Regions from separate parts of the Lactobacillus sp. ESL0261 genome, predicted to be linked through region 1. Evidence: predicted binding sites of a transcription regulator. Region 1 holds the regulator's gene; each other region holds the start of a gene.

Region 1 (4,744 bases):
GACGTTGTCTATCATTTACGCAAAGCGCTGCATATTAAAAAAATAGGCCATGCTGGTACCCTAGATCCTGATGTTACGGGAGTGCTACCAATTGCAATTGGTCAGGCCACAAAATTGATTGAATTGATGCACGAGGAAAACAAAAAATATGTAGGTCAGGGAATTTTTGGCTTTGCCACTGATAGTTACGATATTAGTGGCAAAAAAACAGAATTTAAAAAAATAACTAGTAAAATTAAACACCATCAAATTCAAAAAGCTATGCAAGAGTTTGTGGGCAGTATAGAACAGGTACCACCTATTTATTCGGCCGTCCGAGTAAATGGCAAGCATTTATATGAATATGCGCGAGCAGGTATTAAAGTTGAAAGGCCAAAAAGACGGGTTGAAGTTTTTTCTTACGATCTTACAAATGAACCTGTTTTTGATAAAGAAAATGGTCAAGAAGCTTTTGATTTTAAAATTGAATGCAGCAAAGGAACCTATGTTCGCTCTTTAATAAATGATTTGGGAACAAACCTTGGTGTGCCGGCAGTAATGAAAAATTTGCGGCGCACTTCTAGTTCAGGCTTTGATATAGATCAAGCTGTTAAATTGAATGAAATTTCAGAAAATCCAGATATGGTAAATGAATTACTTCAACCAATTGACTCTTTTTTTACTAATTATGCTCATGAGGATATTGATACAGATCTGTGGGCCAAAGTTAAAAATGGAGCAACGATTTCTTTGAAAACGAATGCAAAAAAAGTGGCATTACGATACAATAATAGAGTTAAGGCAATTTATCAAAAAGATGGTACCATGTATCGCCCTTATTTAATGCTTTTACAAAATGAATGAGTGAATGAAGGTTTTATTATGGAAATTATCCATTTAACATACCCGTTTAAGGAAAATATTATTCCACAAAAGATAATCCTTGCTTTAGGATTCTTTGACGGTGTTCATCGTGGTCATCAGGAATTAATCAAAATCGCAAAAGAAAAAGCAATTCAAAAGCATTTACCATTAGTAGTAATGACATTTGATCGACATCCTAAAGAAATTTATCAAAATAAAGAAGTCAGCTATATAGATACATTGTCTGAAAAAGCTTATAAGATGCAGGAACTAAAAGTTGATTTTTTGCTTGTGATGCATTTTAATGAGGCATTTAGCAAACTGACTGCACAGGAATTTGTAGATAAAATTATTGTTAAATTAAATGCTGATACAGTTGTAGCCGGCTTTGACTACACTTATGGTCCCAAAGAGATTGCCAATATGAAAAATTTCCCTAAGTTTGCTAAGGGAAGATTTGCTATTATTGATGTTCCAAAACAGTCTTATGATGGCCAAAAAATTGGCTCTACGGAAATAAAAAGGGCCATTACCAGTGGAAATATGGAATTGGCAGCTAAATTATTAGGGTTTCCGTATGTCATGTCCGGTAAGGTCGGGCACGGTTTACGTAATGGCCATAAACTGGGTTTTCCTACAGCAAATCTAGTTTGGTCTCAAGACAAGGTGGTTCCTAAAATTGGAGTATACGCTACTAAAACCAAGATTAAAGGCAAGTGGTATGACTCAATGACAAGCGTGGGTTATAACGTAACTGTTAATGAGGGTAAAAAGCTTTATATTGAATCGAATTTATTTGGATTTAATCAAGAAGCCTATGATGAAGAAATGGTAATTAAATGGTATAAGTATACTCGTGGCGAAATTAAATTTGATAACTTAAAAGAATTAAAAAAACAAATGAGTGGTGATGAGGCAGAAATCAAAGCTTATTTTGCCGGCATTGGTTAATTTCAATTTTAAAGGGGATAAGCGTTTTTTTGTAAAAAAGTTAGCACTCAACTTGACATTCTGCTAAAAGCTAGTATCATATTAATTGTTAGCACCTAATAAGTTTGAGTGCTAAAAGTGAGGGCGATATTTATGTTGACCGAACGTCAAGAATTAATTTTAAAAACAATTATCAATGATTTTACGCAGACACATGATCCTGTTGGGTCTAAAACAGTCATGAATCAGTTACCTATTAAAGTTTCAAGTGCAACTATTCGTAACGAAATGGCGGTTTTAGAAGAAAAAGGCTTGATTGAAAAAACTCATTTGTCAAGTGGTCGAGTACCTTCAACAGAAGGCTACCGTTACTATCTTGACAATTTAGTTGAGCCTTTACAGATTTCATCTTCTGTTTATAAAAGAATTATTAATCAGCTTGATCAGCCGTTTCATCAAGTTAACGACATCGTACAGGAAGCTGTTAAGATCTTATCTGACCTAACAAATTACACTGCATTTGCGGAGGGGCCTGAGAATAGTGATTTAACTATTACCGGATTTCGTATAGTACCTTTATTTGGCAGACAGATTATGGCTATTCTTGGTACCAGTGATGGCGATGTTCATGACCAGGTTTATAACTTACCATACAATATTCATGGTGATGACATTGAACGTGCCGTTCGTATGATTAACGATGAATTAGTAGGAAAGTCGCTAGATCAGGTTACACCTGAGTTTCTTAAGAAGACTTTAGGACAAAAGCTTAAAGCTGCTCATGTGTCTGAATTAATAGATTTAGTTGAAGATGTGATCAGTGATGCTGCCAGCGAGCAAATGTATGTCGATGGTCAGATTAATTTGCTCAATAATATTTCTTTGAGTGACGTTTCTAATTTGCGGTCATTATATGAAATGATTGAGCATAATGACTTAATTTCTAGTATTTTGGATAACAGGCAAAACTTAAAAAGTGACAGATATCCAGTTCGGGTAAGTCTAGGGTCTGAGTTATCAAATGATTTGTTAAAGGATTATAGTCTGCTTACGGCAGAGTACAGCGTTGGTCCTCACGGAAAGGGCATAATTGCTTTACTTGGCCCTGATAATATGCCGTATTCTCAAGTGATAGGATTGCTTGAATATTTCAGAAATGAGCTATCTAAAAAGTTGCTTGATTATTATGGTAGATTTAAATAAAGGAGGTTAGCCGTGAGTAAAGAAGAAATTAACAGTAAAAATTCAAAAAAAGAGCAAAAAGAATCAACTGAATCAAAAGAAGTTAAAAAGCATTCTCAAGCTAAGGCTAACGAAAAAAAGAAGTCCGAACCTTTGGAAAGCAAACTGCAACACAATTTGACCCAGTTGCAAAAAGAAAAAGATGATTTAGAAGATAAGTACTTGCGCAGTCAAGCTGAAATGCAAAATATGCAAAATCGCTACAATAATGAAAGAGCGCAACTTATTAAATATGAATCACAATCTTTAGCTAAAGATGTTTTGCCAGCAATGGATAATTTAGAAAGAGCTTTGGCAACAAAGGTTGATGATGAAGCATCAAAGCAGCTTAAAAAGGGAGTGCAAATGACACTTGATTCTCTGGTTAAAGCCATGAAAGATCATGGAATCAGTGAAATCACTGCTGAAGGTGAAAAGTTTGATCCTAATTTACACCAAGCTGTCCAAACAGTTGAAGCTGAAAATGAAGATCAAAAAGATCATGTTGTGCGGGTTTTGCAAAAAGGATACTTGTACAAAGATCGTACTTTAAGACCAGCGATGGTTGTTGTAGCACAATAATTGAAAGGAAGCATATCAATGTCAAAAGTTATCGGAATTGACCTCGGAACTACCAACTCGGCAGTTGCTGTTCTTGAAGGAAAAGAGCCAAAAATTATTACCAATCCAGAAGGAAACCGTACTACACCTTCAGTAGTTGCTTTCAAGGATGGAGAAATTCAAGTCGGTGAAGTCGCAAAGAGACAGGCTATTACTAATCCTAATACTATTTCTTCAATTAAGCGTCATATGGGTGAAGCTGATTATAAGGTCAAGATTGGTGATAAAGCATACACTCCTCAAGAAATTTCTGCCATGATTTTACAATATATCAAGAAATTCTCTGAAGATTATCTTGGTGAAAAGGTTACTGAAGCAGTCATTACAGTTCCTGCATACTTTAACGATGCTCAGCGTCAAGCTACTAAGGATGCCGGTAAAATTGCAGGCTTAGACGTTAAGAGAATAATTAACGAACCAACTGCATCTTCACTTGCATATGGCCTTGATAAAGATGCTGAAGATGAAAAAGTTCTGGTTTATGACCTTGGTGGTGGTACCTTTGATGTTTCTGTTTTGCAATTAGGTGACGGAGTCTTCCAAGTACTTTCAACTAACGGTGATACTCACCTTGGTGGCGATGACTTCGATAATAAAATTATTGATTGGCTGATCAAGAACTTTAAAGATGAAAATGGTGTTGACCTTTCTAAAGATAAAATGGCTTTACAAAGGTTAAAGGATGCCGCTGAAAAAGCTAAGAAAGATTTGTCTGGTGTGTCTTCAACTCATATTTCATTACCATTTATTTCTGCTGGTGAATCTGGACCATTACATTTGGAAGCTGATTTAACTAGAGCGAAATTTGACGAATTAACTGCTGATTTAGTTGATAAGACAAAGATTCCATTTGACAATGCATTGAAAGATGCTGAATTAACAGTTAATGACATTGATAAAGTTATTTTGAATGGTGGTTCAACCCGTATTCCTGCTGTTCAGGATGCAGTTAAGAAGTGGGCTGGTAAAGAGCCTGATCACTCAATTAACCCCGATGAAGCTGTTGCTTTAGGTGCAGCAATTCAAGGTGGAGTTATTTCTGGTGATGTTAAGGACGTAGTTTTACTTGATGTCACTCCTCTTTCTTTAGGTATTGAGACCATGGGTGGCGTATTTACTAAGTTAATTG
Region 2 (4,744 bases), on a different contig from region 1:
GATAGGACAATTTATTTTTATTTTGCTCAGGTTCTACTATTTCTCTATTCTCGGATGATTCATTTTTTGAGGCTGAGTCTTGCTTATTCTTTTCATCTAAATAATAGCTATAATCACCCTCATATACTTGAGCAATACCGTTTTTAATTTCTACAATTTTATTTGCTAACTGATTGATAAAATAGCGGTCGTGAGAAACAAAAAGTAAAGTACCATCATAGTTCTGTAGCGCCTGTTCTAAAACTTCCTTAGCTTCAAGATCCAAGTGGTTAGTAGGTTCGTCCATCAGCAGAAAGTTATTATGTTCTAGTGACAAAACAGTTAATGTTAATCTGGCCTTTTGACCACCTGAAAGTTGCCCGACAGTTTTATCAATATCTTTTGCCGTAAACAAAAAACTGGCTAAAATCGACCTCACATCTTTTTCAGGCATTGTTTTGTGCCGGTCCCAAACTGTATCGATTACCGTTTTAGTTGGATCAAGTCCCTGAAGTTCCTGATCATAATAGCCGATATCAAGGGATGCTCCATATTTAATTGAACCTTTTTTCGGCTTTAACTCCTTCATCACGGTTTTGAGTAAAGTTGATTTACCAATACCATTTTGACCAATAACGGCCACGCGATCGCCTTTATTTACTTGCAGAGAAATACCGTGAACCATTGTTTTTGTGGGATAGCCAATAGTTAAATCACGTAAAATTAGCACTTCTTTACCAGATGGCCGCTCGCTTTGGAAATTAATGCGTACTTTGCTTTTGCGTTTTGGCGGATTAATTCTTTCCATTTTCTCCAATTGCTTGCGGCGGCTTTGTGCTCGTTTGGTAGTTTTGGCTCTAACAATATTTTTTTGAATAAATTCTTCGTCTTTTTTGATTTTTTCTTGCTGCTTTTCGTATGCTTCTTCTTGTTGACGGTCACGTAATTGACGTTCAGCGACGTAGGCAGAATAATTTCCTTTAAACACAGTTAATTTGCCAAATTGTAATTCAAAAATCTGCGTTGCTAAATTATCCAAAAAATATTGGTCGTGAGAAACTACCAAAATGGCACCAGAATAGTTTTTAAGGTAATTTTCAAGCCAGTCTAATGTGTCTAAATCAAGATAGTTGGTAGGTTCATCAAGTAATAATAACGGGGGTTTGCGTAATAATAACTTGACAAAAGAGAGCCGTGTTTTTTCTCCACCGGAAAGGCTGCCAACCTTTTTAGTCCAAGTTGCTTCAGGAAAATTAAAGCCATTTAAAACACTCTTGATATCGGCCTGGTAGGTGTATCCTCCCTGTTGTTCGAAGCTGTATTGCAATTGGTCATATTGTTTTAGCAGATCCTTTTTTTGCGGATTTGCAGACATTTCTTCTTGTAAATCCCTTATCTTTTTACCCATATTAATTAAAGGGGTAAAAACAGACAACATTTCATCCCAAATAGTTTTATTTTCATTTAAATCATTTTCTTGAGCAATATAGCCGACATCTATATTTTTATTGATGGTAAAGTCGCCATGTGTGGCTTCTTCTTCGCCGGTCATAATCTTAAGCAATGTCGTTTTACCGACACCATTGGGTCCAATGAGACCTATTCTTGCATTTGAGTCAATTGAAAAATTGACATTTTTAAATAATGTGTTGGCACCGAATTGTTTTTTTAAATCGTGCCCTTGAGCAATTATCATAATTTTTCACCTAGAAACCATTTTAGCATACGTAGCAAAATTCTTGTGGGAGAGTTTGATTGATAAATATAGGAAATAAATGTAAAAAAGAAGCATTTTTTAATTAAAAGAGTAAAAAATTAAATTTCTATTATCAAACCTGTTACTATTATGCTAAAATTTGATAGATTGTGAAAAAAATGTTTGCAAATGGCGCAAATTTATAGATAAAATAGTAGTAATTGCTGAAAAATTCACAAAACAAAATATATTCTTAATCAAGTTGGAGGCTTTTTAAATGGAAAAAATCAAAATACCCACGGCTACGGCTAAAAGATTGCCGCTATATTACCGCTACCTGATAATTTTAAATGAGGCTGGTAAAGAAAAGGTATCCTCAACTGAATTATCTGAGGCTGTTCAAGTAGATAGTGCTTCAATCAGACGTGATTTTTCATACTTTGGTGCATTGGGAAAACGTGGTTATGGTTATGATGTAAAAAGTTTGCTTTCCTTTTTTAAAAAGATTTTAAATCAAGATACCTTAACAAATGTTGCCCTGGTTGGCGTTGGTAATTTAGGCCATGCGTTATTAAACTATAATTTCAAACGTACAAACAATATTCGTATTTCATGTGCTTTTGATATAGATGATAAAATTACAGGCAAGATTCTCAGTGGCGTGCCTGTTTATGACATGAGTGAACTAAAAAAACAGCTTAGTGACCAACAGATTTCTATTGCAATTTTGACCGTTCCTTCCACGACAGCACAAAAGACTGCTGATGATATGGTTGAAGCCGGTATTCGAGGAATTATGAATTTCACGCCAATTCGTTTGTCTGCTCCAAGTGGTATTAGAATCCAGAACGTTGATTTGGCAACGGAATTACAAACTCTAATTTACTTCCTTGACTCAGATAAGAAAAAGTAGGTATAAAAATACAATTAGCACTTTTTTACTCAAAGTGCTAATTTTTTCTTGCATTTTTTATGAAAAGGGGTTATTATCATAAATGTAAGTTAGCACTTGATGAATAGGAGTGCTAATGACACGTAAAATAGATTAATAATTTAATTTTAGGAGGGACAAACGTGTTACAACCAATTGGTGATCGCGTGATCGTTAAAGTTAAAGAAGAAGAAGAGAAAACTGTAGGCGGAATCGTCCTGGCTTCTAATGCTAAACAAAAGCCAACAGAAGGTGAAGTTGTTGCTGTTGGTGAAGGTAGTTATGCCGAAAATGGCAGTAAAATTCCTATGACTGTCAAAAAGGGTGACGTTGTTTTATATGACAAATATTCAGGCACTGATGTCAAATACGATGACGAAAAGTATTTAGTCCTTCATGAAAAAGATATTTTAGCAATTGTTAAGTAATTAAGGAGCGCAGAAAAATATGGCAAAGGAAATTAAATTTTCAGAAAAAGCAAGACGTTCTCTATTAAAGGGCGTTGATAAATTAGCTGACACTGTTAAGGCAACTATTGGTCCTAAGGGTAGAAATGTTGTTTTAGAGCAATCATACGGCAACCCAGACATTACTAACGATGGTGTGACAATTGCCAAGGCAATTGAATTAAAAGACCACTATGAGAATATGGGTGCTAAGTTAGTTGCAGAAGCAGCACAAAAAACTAATGACATTGCTGGTGATGGTACAACTACTGCTGTTGTTTTGACTCAAGCAATCATTCGTGAAGGCATGAAGAACGTGACCGCTGGTGCTAATCCTGTTGGTGTTCGCCGCGGTATTGAAAAAGCCACAAAAGCTGTAGTAAATGAATTACACAAGATTAGTCATACTGTTTCTTCAAAAGACCAAATTGCTCAAGTTGCTTCAGTTTCTTCAGCTTCAAAAGAAGTTGGTGATTTAATCGCTGACGCCATGGAAAAAGTTGGTAATGATGGTGTGATCACTATTGAAGATTCACGTGGTATTGAAACTGAATTATCAGTAGTTGAAGGTATGCAATTTGACCGTGGTTACCTTTCACAATACATGGTAACTGATAATGACAAGATGGAAGCAGATCTTGACAATCCATACATTTTAATCACTGATAAGAAGATTTCTAACATTCAGGACATTTTGCCATTGTTACAAGAAATTGTGCAACAAGGTAAATCACTTTTGATCATTGCTGATGATGTTTCTGGTGAAGCTTTGCCAACATTAGTTTTGAACAAGATTCGTGGTACATTTAACGTTGTTGCTGTTAAGGCTCCTGGCTTTGGCGACCGTCGTAAAGAACAACTGCAAGATATTGCAGCTTTAACTGGTGGTACAGTTATTACTGAGGACTTAGGTCTTGAGTTAAAGGACACTAAGATTGATCAATTAGGTCAAGCTCGTCGCATTACTGTAACTAAGGACTCAACTACCATTGTTGATGGTTCTGGTTCTGATGAAGCTATTAAAGATCGTGAAGATTCCATTAGAAAACAAATTGCAGAGACTACTTCTGACTTTGATAAGAAGAAATTACAAGAGCGTCTGGCTAAATTAACTGGTGGTGTTGCCGTTATTCATGTTGGTGCTGCTACTGAAACTGAATTGAAAGAACGCAGATACCGCATTGAAGACGCTTTGAACTCCACTCGTGCAGCCGTTGACGAAGGTTATGTTGCTGGTGGTGGTACTGCATTAGTAGACGTTAAGGATGCTGTTAAGGATCTTAAAGGTGATAATGCTGATGAACAAACTGGAATTAACATTGTCTTAGAAGCTTTGACTGCTCCAGTTCGTCAAATTGCTGAAAATGCTGGTGAAGACGGTTCAGTTATCTTGAACAAACTTGAAGGTCAAGATAACGAAGTTGGTTATAACGCAGCTAATGGCAAATGGGAAAACATGGTTAAAGCCGGGATTATTGACCCAACCAAGGTAACCCGTACTGCTTTACAAAATGCTGCTTCAATTGCCGCTTTGCTCCTAACTACTGAAGCAGTTGTTGCCGAGATACCAGAAGATAAACCTGCTACTGATCCAAATGCTGCAGGTGCTGGCAATCCAGGTGTGATGTAATTTAGTTTTTATTAGTTAATTAATAAATCCTACTAGCAATCCTGTAGAGCTTGCTAGTGGGA
Region 3 (4,744 bases), on a different contig from region 1:
CAATTAAGTAAACTAAACAGAATTCCCGAAGTCAATATTCCTAGAATTGCAGTTAAAACAGTGTTGCTCCTAAAAGCATAATTGAATAAAAAGCCGGTAATTAAAAATTCTTGTAGTATTGGTAAAACGATACCAATTGCAACTACTAAAAACCAGTAAGTTATTGTTGTTTCATGATGCAAATATGCAATTTGAAAATTATATAATTTAAGTCTGCCGTAGGATTGCAACCAGGAAACACTGATACGCAATGCTGTTACCACAGCAGTCAAACCAACGATCAAGCCAAAATTGCTAAGCCAAGATCCCGCGAAACTACGGTCAAAAAAGCGTTGTTCCCTATTAAAGCGATAAATAAAAAACAGTGAAACCATTAATGAGATAGTTGCAAATAAAATTAGATCCCAAATATGAATTGGTGAATTAGCAGTAACTAACTTAATCACCCCGGCAACCATCAAATAGCTAATGAAATAAATAAGATAGCGTATGATATTGCCTTGCCTTGATGCTGGTGTATTCACAAAAATTACCTCTATACTATTATGTACCTTACAAGTTCCATATTATAGCAAAAAAAGATATCTATATAAAATATCAAGGTAATTTTTCTTAATCTACACTGATATTATTTATATCTTCTAAAGCAATTTTTTGTCCGTCAACAATAATGCCGTCTTCACTATAACCATTGACAAAGCCGCAAATATCAGCTGGTAATTGATTATCGCTGTTCATAACTTTAACCTGCAGATGTACCATGCGGTGATTGCCATATGCTTTGAGCAGCTGCAAGCTTATTTCTTCTATACTCATAGTATCTTTAACGGGATGCTTCACGCTGCGCTTTTGCTTATCTTTATTAATTGCCATAGTATGATCGCTCAAAAAGAAACCCTGCCACTTTTTCATTTTGCGATCTTGGTAATTCTTAAAAAAGTCTTGAACTACTTTATCAAAATCATTCATATGCATTTCCACCATTATGTCCACCAACTAAACTGCTGCGCCTTATTGCCGTAGCGCCCTTAGACAAACTTGAGGCTTTGACTAAACTGGTAAAACCATATTTTTTTCTGATTTTGTCAACAGTTATATTTATAGTACGTTTTTTTATCTGTTCAGTGGCCGAAACAAAAAAAGTTAATTGCTGGCAATTATCAGGTTCTAAGCGACTACAATTGACTCCTAAGGCTCGGACCGTTTCTCCATGCCAGTTTTTACGGAAAAGAGCCAGTATTTCTTCAACTAATAAATCATTATCATTAGTAGGGCAAATTTTTTGCTGCACATTAAAGCCCTTACGACTGCCATCTTGTTCGTACTTAGAAAAGCCAACAAACAAGCTGATACAGCCTGCTTGTAAACGGTGTGCCCTTATTCTGGCACCCACCTGCTCGCCTATTTCACGTAAAACTATTTCTATTTCTCGCTGATTCGTATAATCACGGTTTAAAATCTGTGAATTGCCGTAATTTTTCATTATGGGAAAATATTTTTCACTAATAATGCTACGATCAACTCCCCAGCTAATCGCAAATAGCTGTTCGCCAATCACGCCAAACTCATTTTTTAAAATTGCTGGATCAGTATGAGCCAATTCATACATATTGTTAATATGCAGGCGGCGCAAACGTGCAGCTATTCTTTTGCCAATCCCCCAAACTTCTTCCATATCTTTAATTTGCCAAATTGTATCGGGTACATCAATATAATGCCAATAATCAATCATCGAACACCGATGTTTAGCAGAAATGTCCATTGCCAGTTTAGCTAGCAGGGGATTTTCTCCTATTCCGCAAGTAGTATAAAGACCAATCTTATTTTTTATTTCTACCTGAATTTTGCGAGCAACCAGATAAGGATCATCCCCAAACAAACGCCAAGACTTGGTCATATCAATCATACTTTCATCAATTGAGTAAACATGGATATCTTCATCTGATGCATATTTCTGAAAAATTTTCAATACCTGCATGCTACGTTTAATATACAAATTCATATGTGGGTCTGCCAAAATAAGGTCTGGCGCTTCTTTTTTCGTAGGTAAATCACGTACCCGCATAACATTAGTTAACCCATATTTTTTCTTTGCTAAAGGTGAGGCTGCCATAATTAGCCCCGAGCCATAATTTGTATGTGGCTGATGCGAAACAACTGCTAACACAGCTTTCATTGGGTTTAGACCTAATTGAAGTGCCTCACAACTGGCAAAAAATGATTTGTTATCAATCATAAAAATTAAACGATGGGGCTCATAACGATAATCATACATTGCTTTCACTTCCTAATGCAAACTCATGTTCGCTAAAATAAATTATACAAACACCAGTTCGAATAATCAAGTGAAAAATTATTCAATTGCTTCAATCGTTACCTGATATTCCCCTGCCGGAGCCTCCACTTTAACAGTTTTGCCAACTTTCTTTTTCATGATAGCCTGACCTAATGGCGAGTCGAAAGCTATTTTACCAGCACTGATATCTGCCTCCATTCGGCCAACAACTTGGTAAATCTCAGTTTCTGCATCATCACCAAATTTTAATGTAACCGTTTTGCCCAGATCTACCTTGCCGTCAGCTGTTTTTTCAACAATTTCTGCATATTTCAACTGCTTTTCCAAATAACGCAAACGACTCTGAAGGTGTCCTAAATCACGTTTTGCCTCTGTATATTCGGTATTTTCAGACAAGTCACCCAAGGAGCGTGCTTCCTGCAAAATTTTAATTTTTCTAGGTCTATCCTTTTTCAAATCAGCAATTTCATCTTTAATTTTTTGATAGCCTTGAGGCGTCATTTTTTGATAATAAACCAAAATATTCTCTCCTAATTTTTTCTTTTCAATATTATCCACAAGCTATAATTACTGTTATGGAGGTTCTAATTTTTATAAATTAGCACTCTAAAAATAATAGTGCTAAATATTTCCTTTTTATGAATCTGCATACTATAATAATAATTGTAAGGAAGAAATGAAAGTCTTCTGTTACAAATATATAAATTTTGAAAGGAAGTTTTTTACTATGGCAAATGATATGATGAATCGGCACAATGATTTATTCGATGCGATGAACGATTGGTTTGATCTTCCAAGAAAATTTTTCGATGATAACGAAGTAGCAAAATTAATGCAATCAGATGTTGTTGAAAACGACAAAGAATATGTAATCAAAGTTGACATGCCTGGAATGGACAAGGATAAAATTCACCTAAATTACAATAATGGTATTTTAAGTGTATCAGGTTCAAGAAAGTCATTTAAAGATATGTCCAAGGATAACAGCATTATTCACCGTGAAAGAAGTGAAGGTCACATTTCACGCAGCTTCAGATTACCAAACGTAGTTGCAAGTGATATTCATGCCAAATACGATAACGGTGTATTGACAATTACCCTGCCAAAGCAACAAGCTGGCGCAAGCGATAACTCAATCCAAATTGACTAATTGTCTTCAAATTATCAAAGTATATTAACTCACTGAAATAGCAGAAAGTCTATTTAAATTTGTCTGAACTGTTTTTAAAATAAAACATATCAGAAGCACCAAAATAAGCCATCCTGATCAAAGTCGGGATGGCTTATTTTGTTTCCAGCTGCTTTTTAGATTTTTCTTTAGCAGCAGATTTAGTAGTAAAGTTTTGAGACTATGTTTCATTTAAAATTCCAGGATTATTAACAGAACCTGTTATTTTAAATATTATTTTTGCACGTACTTCCTTCTATAGATTCTTTTATGCAGTATTTAAAATTCGCAAAGACAATTGATATCTATTTGCAATAGTTTTAATCTAATAATATTAGTAAAATTTAATATTTAAAATTTTGCACCTTTGTCATTGTTAATACTAGGACTGCTAAAGTTTAGGCTTAACTCTTTCTTCTCTTCTTTTCCCAATTTCAAGATTATTAGTTATTAACCTCAAATAATAGCTGCCCAGTCCACCACAGCCAGTGACGTTAAACCTAGGGCAAGTTTTCCTTAGGAGGAGTATAAATTGAGCAAAAATAATGACATATACATAGAAAATCGAGCTTCGAGTGCTGCTAAAAAAATAAATAAATTGAACATACCAGATGAAATTAAAAAACAATTAATTGATAAGAAAGTTTTTGATTTTTGGTTTAACAATAAAGAATTAAGAGCCCTGTCAGATAATATTGATATCGCAGGCGGTGAGAGTATCCAGTATGCAGCTAGTGGCAATTACGATAATCATACTGCACTGATAATTTGTACAAACATGCGTGTAATGATAATTAATAAGAACATGTTTATTGGGGGAGATTTTACAGATATACCACTTAATATGATTAATGGTGTATCAATAAAAACGCGACTTTTCTTATCTGACATTCAAATAACTAATGGAGCAACAAATATTTTTCTTAACGATTTAGATAAAACTGCTGCACCAATTTTAGCAGATACTATTAAAAGCAGGTCGAAAAATTATCAACAAAGTATTCAAAGTGCCCAGTACAAAATACAACAGAAAATACTCAAGATATGATTGCAGAGTTAAAGCAATTAAAAGAGTTAGTTGATGAGGGAATATTGACTGAAGAAGAATTTTCGGCTAAGAAGAAGCAAATTTTAGGATTATAAAGCCAAAGTGGGTTCAGCTATTGAACTCGCTTTTCTTTTAGCTTAAAATATAAAGTAATTTAAAAATAGATTAAAAAAGGAGAATATATTTCATGGCTCATAAATTAACTGTCCAAGAACTGGAAAAGTTTGCGGAA
Region 4 (4,744 bases), on a different contig from region 1:
GAGTCGACAACATTTTCACTTTCGCTTATGACAATTTTGTTGTCAGAAACATTTGCTAGTAAGTTCTTTGCTGCAGGGTGGTCAAGCTTATAGTCAGCAACTTTATCTTCAATTTCTTCCTGAATAGTTCTGCGCAAAGGTCTTGCTCCCATAGCGGGATTATAGCCTTCTTCAACAAGTTTTTTCTTGGCATCGTCGCTAACAGTAATCTGTAAGCCCTGATTTTTAACCATATTGTTTACTTCGTCAAGCATCAAATTAACAATCTTAATCAGATCATCTTTAGTTAATTCATTGAATTCAATTACATCATCTAAACGGTTTAAAAATTCTGGTTTGAAGAATTGACTCATTGAACTTCTGGCAGAGTCCGGCTTATCCTTAGAATTTTCAGCTGCGAAACCAACACTGGTATTTTTAATGCCCTGACCAGCATTAGAGGTCATGATAATAATTGTGTCTTTGAATGATACAGTTCTACCTTGAGAATCGGTCAAACGACCATCATCAAGGATTTGTAAAAATAGATTCATAACAGCTGGGTCAGCCTTTTCAATCTCATCAAGCAATATCAAACTGTATGGGTGTCTTCTAACTCGTTCAGTCAATTGACCAGCTTCTTCATAACCTACATAACCAGGTGCAGACCCAATAAGTTTAGACACTGAATATGATTCCATATATTCTGACATATCAAAACGAATCAAAGCATTCTCTGAACCAAACATTTGTCTTGCTAACTGTTTAGCTAGTTCAGTTTTACCGACTCCAGTTGGTCCAACAAATAGGAAGGAGCCTATCGGACGACCAGATTTGTTAAAGCCAATTCTGTTACGCCTGATTGCCCGAGCCAGTTTATCAACAGCCTTGTCTTGACCAATGACGTGAGCTTTCAGATTTGGTGCCAGATTTTGCAGCTGGTTTTCTTCCTGCTTTTGCAAATCGCCAACAGGAATGCCAGTTTTTTCTTCAACAATCTTATTCATAATCTTGCTGGTAATAATAGGAGATTTATCTGGATCTACTTTTTGATCCTTCATCTTATTATATTTTTCAATTTGATCGCGGTAGTATGCTGCTTTTTCATAGTCTTCGTTCTTTAAAGATTCTTGTTTTAATTTTTGTGCTGCATCAATCCGTTCCTTCATTTTATCTTTATCAACGTAAGGAATTGTCAGATTCATGCGTGAACCTGCTTCATCAAGCAAATCGATAGCTTTATCAGGTAAAAATCTGTCCTGGATATAACGCTCGGATAATTCAGCAGCAGCTTTTATGGCATCATCAGTATAATGTACATGATGATAGTCTTCATAACGCTTTTGAATACCCTTTAAGATCTGGATAGTTTCTTTAACCGAAGGCTCTTTAACGTCAACGGGTTGGAAACGTCTTGCTAAAGCAGAATCTTTTTCAATTTCACGATATTCCTTTAAAGTTGTCGCACCAACTAATTGCAAATCACCACGGGCAAGAGCAGGTTTAATAATATTGCCTGCATCCATTCCGCCCTCAGCATTGCCTGCGCCGACTATTTCGTGAATCTCATCAATAAAGAGAATAATATCATCGTGATTTTCCACTTCTTTAAGAAGTTGCTGCATACGTTGCTCAAATTGGCCACGAATACCTGTACCTTGCACTAAAGAAACTACGTTTAATGATATTATTCTTTTATCTTGTAATTTGGCAGGAACCGAGCCATCAACAATTTGCTGAGCTAAGCCTTCAACCACAGCAGTTTTACCCACTCCGGCTTCACCAATTAAAACTGGGTTATTTTTTGTTCTGCGATTTAAAATCTCAATGACGCGGGCAATTTCTTTGTCACGCCCAATGACTGGGTCAATCTTGCCCTTTCTTGCTAATGCAGTTAGATCTGTACCATATTGATCTAAAAGTGAACGACTACCTCCGGCACCATTATTACCATTGCCAGGTCCACCATTATTCATTCTCGGATCTCCCGGATTTCCAGCATTGCCATTATAGTTAAACAGGTCGCTGAAATCACCAAAGAAGCCATTATTGTCATTATTCATATTAATATTTCCTTGTTGTTTAAGTTGTTGATAACATTGTCCGCATAAATTAATTTCGCGACTTTGTCCATTAACTTTTGCAAATAAGTGAATGGAAGCTGGTCGTTTTTGACAGTTTTGACAAAGCATTGTATTACCGCCTTTCATATCAGTTTACTAAATTATATAATTAGCACTCGGAATAATCAAGTGCTAAAACTTGGATCTTATTATTTGTAAGTACGTTAAATATGCTAAAATACATGTAGGCAAAATCAAAAATGTTGCTGAATTAATATAGGATAAAAGCGGTGGTAAATTTGGATTATCAAAAAATTCTTGAGCAGTTGGCAGATGGTGAACTAGATCATTATGAAGTTGACCCTAAAGATGCTTTTGAATTTCAATCTGCATTAAGGTCTTTTGGTAAGAGGCAAAACATAACGGGAAAGGCCTTGCGGGGTGGTAAAATAATTTATTCGCAGTCTAAGACTGGAGTTTAGTGATGTAAACTGTTACATTTATGTTGTCTAATTCACAAAAAAATGATAGTCTAAGTAAGCGAATAGGTATTTATTACCGTTTTGATTTTTTGAATTAAAAGGAGATATATATAATGGAAAAACGCGATTTTCATGTTGTTGCAGAAACAGGTATTCATGCTCGTCCAGCTACATTGCTAGTACAAGCTGCTTCTAAGTTTGGTTCAGATATCAACTTGGAATACAACGGTAAATCAGTTAACTTGAAATCAATCATGGGTGTTATGTCACTCGGAGTTGGTAAAAATGCTGATGTTACGATCAGTGCTGATGGTGATGATGAAAAAGACGCAATTAACGCTATTTCTGAAACAATGAAAAAAGAGGGTTTAGCTGAATAATGACCAAGACATTAAAAGGAATTGCTGCAAGTGATGGTATTGCTGTAGCACCAGCCTATCTCTTGGTTGAACCTGATCTTTCATTTTCAAAAACTACAGTTAGCGATGTTGAAAGTGAATTAGCACGGTATAAGAAGGCAATTTCAGTATCAACTGCTGAAGTTGAAAAAATCCGTGATAGCGCAAAGAAGAGTTTAGGTGAAGATGAAGCTCAAGTCTTTGAAGCTCATCTGATGATTTTAAACGATCCTGAATTTACTGGTGCCATCGAAAATGAAATCAAAGAGCAAAAAATTAACAGTGAAGCTGCACTTGATGAAACTGCTCAAAAGTTCATTACAATTTTTGAAGGCATGACTGATAACGAATACATGCAGCAACGTGCAGCTGATGTACGAGACGTTTCTAAGAGAATTATGGCTCATTTACTGGGTAAAGAGTTGCCTAATCCTGCATCAATTGATCACGAGGTAATTGTGGTAGCTCATGACTTAACTCCAAGTGACACTGCTCAATTAAACAAGAAGTTTGTTAAGGGCTTTGTAACTGACATTGGTGGTAGGACTGCTCACTCTGCTATTATGGCTCGTTCTCTTGAATTACCAGCTGTTGTTGGTACTGACTCAATCACAAAAGACGTTCAAAATGGTGATACTCTTGCTGTTGATGGTCTTAGCGGTGATGTTGTCGTTAAGCCGACGGACAGCGAAATTGCAGACTATAAGCAAAAGAGTGCTGATTTCTTGAAGCAAAAAGCTGAATGGGAAAAGTTAAAGGATGAACCTTCAGTAACTGCGGATGGTAAAAAATTCACAATTGCAGCAAATATTGGTACTCCAAATGATATGCCAGGTGTGAATGACAATGGTGCTGAGGCTGTAGGCCTTTATAGAACTGAATTCTTGTACATGGACTCAAAAGACTTTCCAACAGAGGATGAACAGTTTGAAGCCTATAAAGAAGTCATTGAAGACATGCATGGCAAGCAGGTTATTATTAGAACCATGGATATTGGTGGTGACAAGCACCTTGACTACTGGGACTTGCCAGAAGAAATGAACCCGTTTTTGGGAGTGCGTGCAATTAGGCTATCACTGCAAAATGAAGAAATTTTCCGTACTCAGCTTCGTGCTTTGTTACGTGCATCTGCTTACGGTAAGTTGGGCATCATGTTCCCAATGATTGGTACCATAAATGAATTACGCAAAGCTAAAGCGATTTTAAGTGAAGAAAAAGACAAGTTAGTTGAAAAGGGAGTTAAGATCGGTTCTGATTTGGAAGTCGGAATGATGATTGAGGTTCCAGCTGCTGCCGTTTTAGCCGACCAACTTGCAAAAGAAGTTGATTTCTTCTCAATTGGTACTAATGATTTGATCCAATATACAATGGCTGCTGATCGTGGTAATGATAACGTTTCTTACCTGTATCAACCAGCGAATCCATCAGTTTTACGCTTAATAAAGCATACAATTGATGCAGCTCATGAAAATGGTATTTGGTGTGGCATGTGTGGTGAAGCTGCTGGAGACAGTACCATGTTCCCAATTCTGTTGTCAATGGGCTTAGACGAGTATTCAATGAGTGCTACCTCAATTTTACGAATCAGAAGTTTGATGAAAAAGCTTGACACTAATGACATCAAGGAATTAGCTAATAAAGCTTGTTATGTTTCAGAAACAGCTGAAGAAAACGAAAAATTAGTTAGCGATTTAATGAAAAAAGTAAACAAGTAAATATTAATATTCAAAAAGGGTACATTCTTTAAGTTCTTGTATCCTTTTTTAATTTCTTTAATCTTTCTTGGCAAAAAGTTCACAGAATATTCATGTTTTTAACTTAA

What was found. Region 1 encodes HrcA, which represses chaperone genes, less so after heat shock. Its sites were predicted from a motif close to TTAGCACTCNNNNNNNNNGAGTGCTAA; they were not measured.
Region 2: a site for HrcA is predicted at 2,678-2,704, ahead of groES (co-chaperone GroES). Genes of this name have one in related genera too.
Region 3: a site for HrcA is predicted at 2,895-2,921, ahead of F5ESL0261_RS08335 (Hsp20/alpha crystallin family protein). Genes of this name have one in related genera too.
Region 4: a site for HrcA is predicted at 2,212-2,238, ahead of F5ESL0261_RS03130 (ATP-dependent Clp protease ATP-binding subunit). Genes of this name have one in related genera too.

The regions. Positions count from the first base shown of each region.
Region 1 is NZ_REHN01000008.1:25,349-30,092, reverse strand. Features, by position in the region: gene truB (tRNA pseudouridine(55) synthase TruB) at 1-843, shown strand, start outside; gene ribF (riboflavin biosynthesis protein RibF) at 862-1,794, shown strand; gene hrcA (heat-inducible transcriptional repressor HrcA) at 1,927-2,976, shown strand; gene grpE (nucleotide exchange factor GrpE) at 2,989-3,576, shown strand; gene dnaK (molecular chaperone DnaK) at 3,595-4,744, shown strand, end outside.
Region 2 is NZ_REHN01000010.1:15,320-20,063, reverse strand. Features, by position in the region: gene F5ESL0261_RS06905 (ABC-F family ATP-binding cassette domain-containing protein) at 1-1,675, opposite strand, end outside; gene F5ESL0261_RS06900 (redox-sensing transcriptional repressor Rex) at 1,953-2,588, shown strand; gene groES (co-chaperone GroES) at 2,750-3,034, shown strand; gene groL (chaperonin GroEL) at 3,054-4,682, shown strand.
Region 3 is NZ_REHN01000012.1:98,305-103,048, forward strand. Features, by position in the region: gene F5ESL0261_RS08315 (CPBP family intramembrane glutamic endopeptidase) at 1-524, opposite strand, end outside; gene F5ESL0261_RS08320 (hypothetical protein) at 613-969, opposite strand; gene F5ESL0261_RS08325 (Y-family DNA polymerase) at 962-2,275, opposite strand; gene greA (transcription elongation factor GreA) at 2,354-2,815, opposite strand; gene F5ESL0261_RS08335 (Hsp20/alpha crystallin family protein) at 3,024-3,446, shown strand; gene F5ESL0261_RS08340 (PH domain-containing protein) at 3,997-4,512, shown strand; gene F5ESL0261_RS08345 (SHOCT domain-containing protein) at 4,509-4,607, shown strand; gene F5ESL0261_RS08350 (C1 family peptidase) at 4,700-4,744, shown strand, end outside.
Region 4 is NZ_REHN01000005.1:116,007-120,750, forward strand. Features, by position in the region: gene F5ESL0261_RS03130 (ATP-dependent Clp protease ATP-binding subunit) at 1-2,171, opposite strand, end outside; gene F5ESL0261_RS03135 (hypothetical protein) at 2,342-2,524, shown strand; gene F5ESL0261_RS03140 (phosphocarrier protein HPr) at 2,638-2,904, shown strand; gene ptsP (phosphoenolpyruvate--protein phosphotransferase) at 2,904-4,637, shown strand.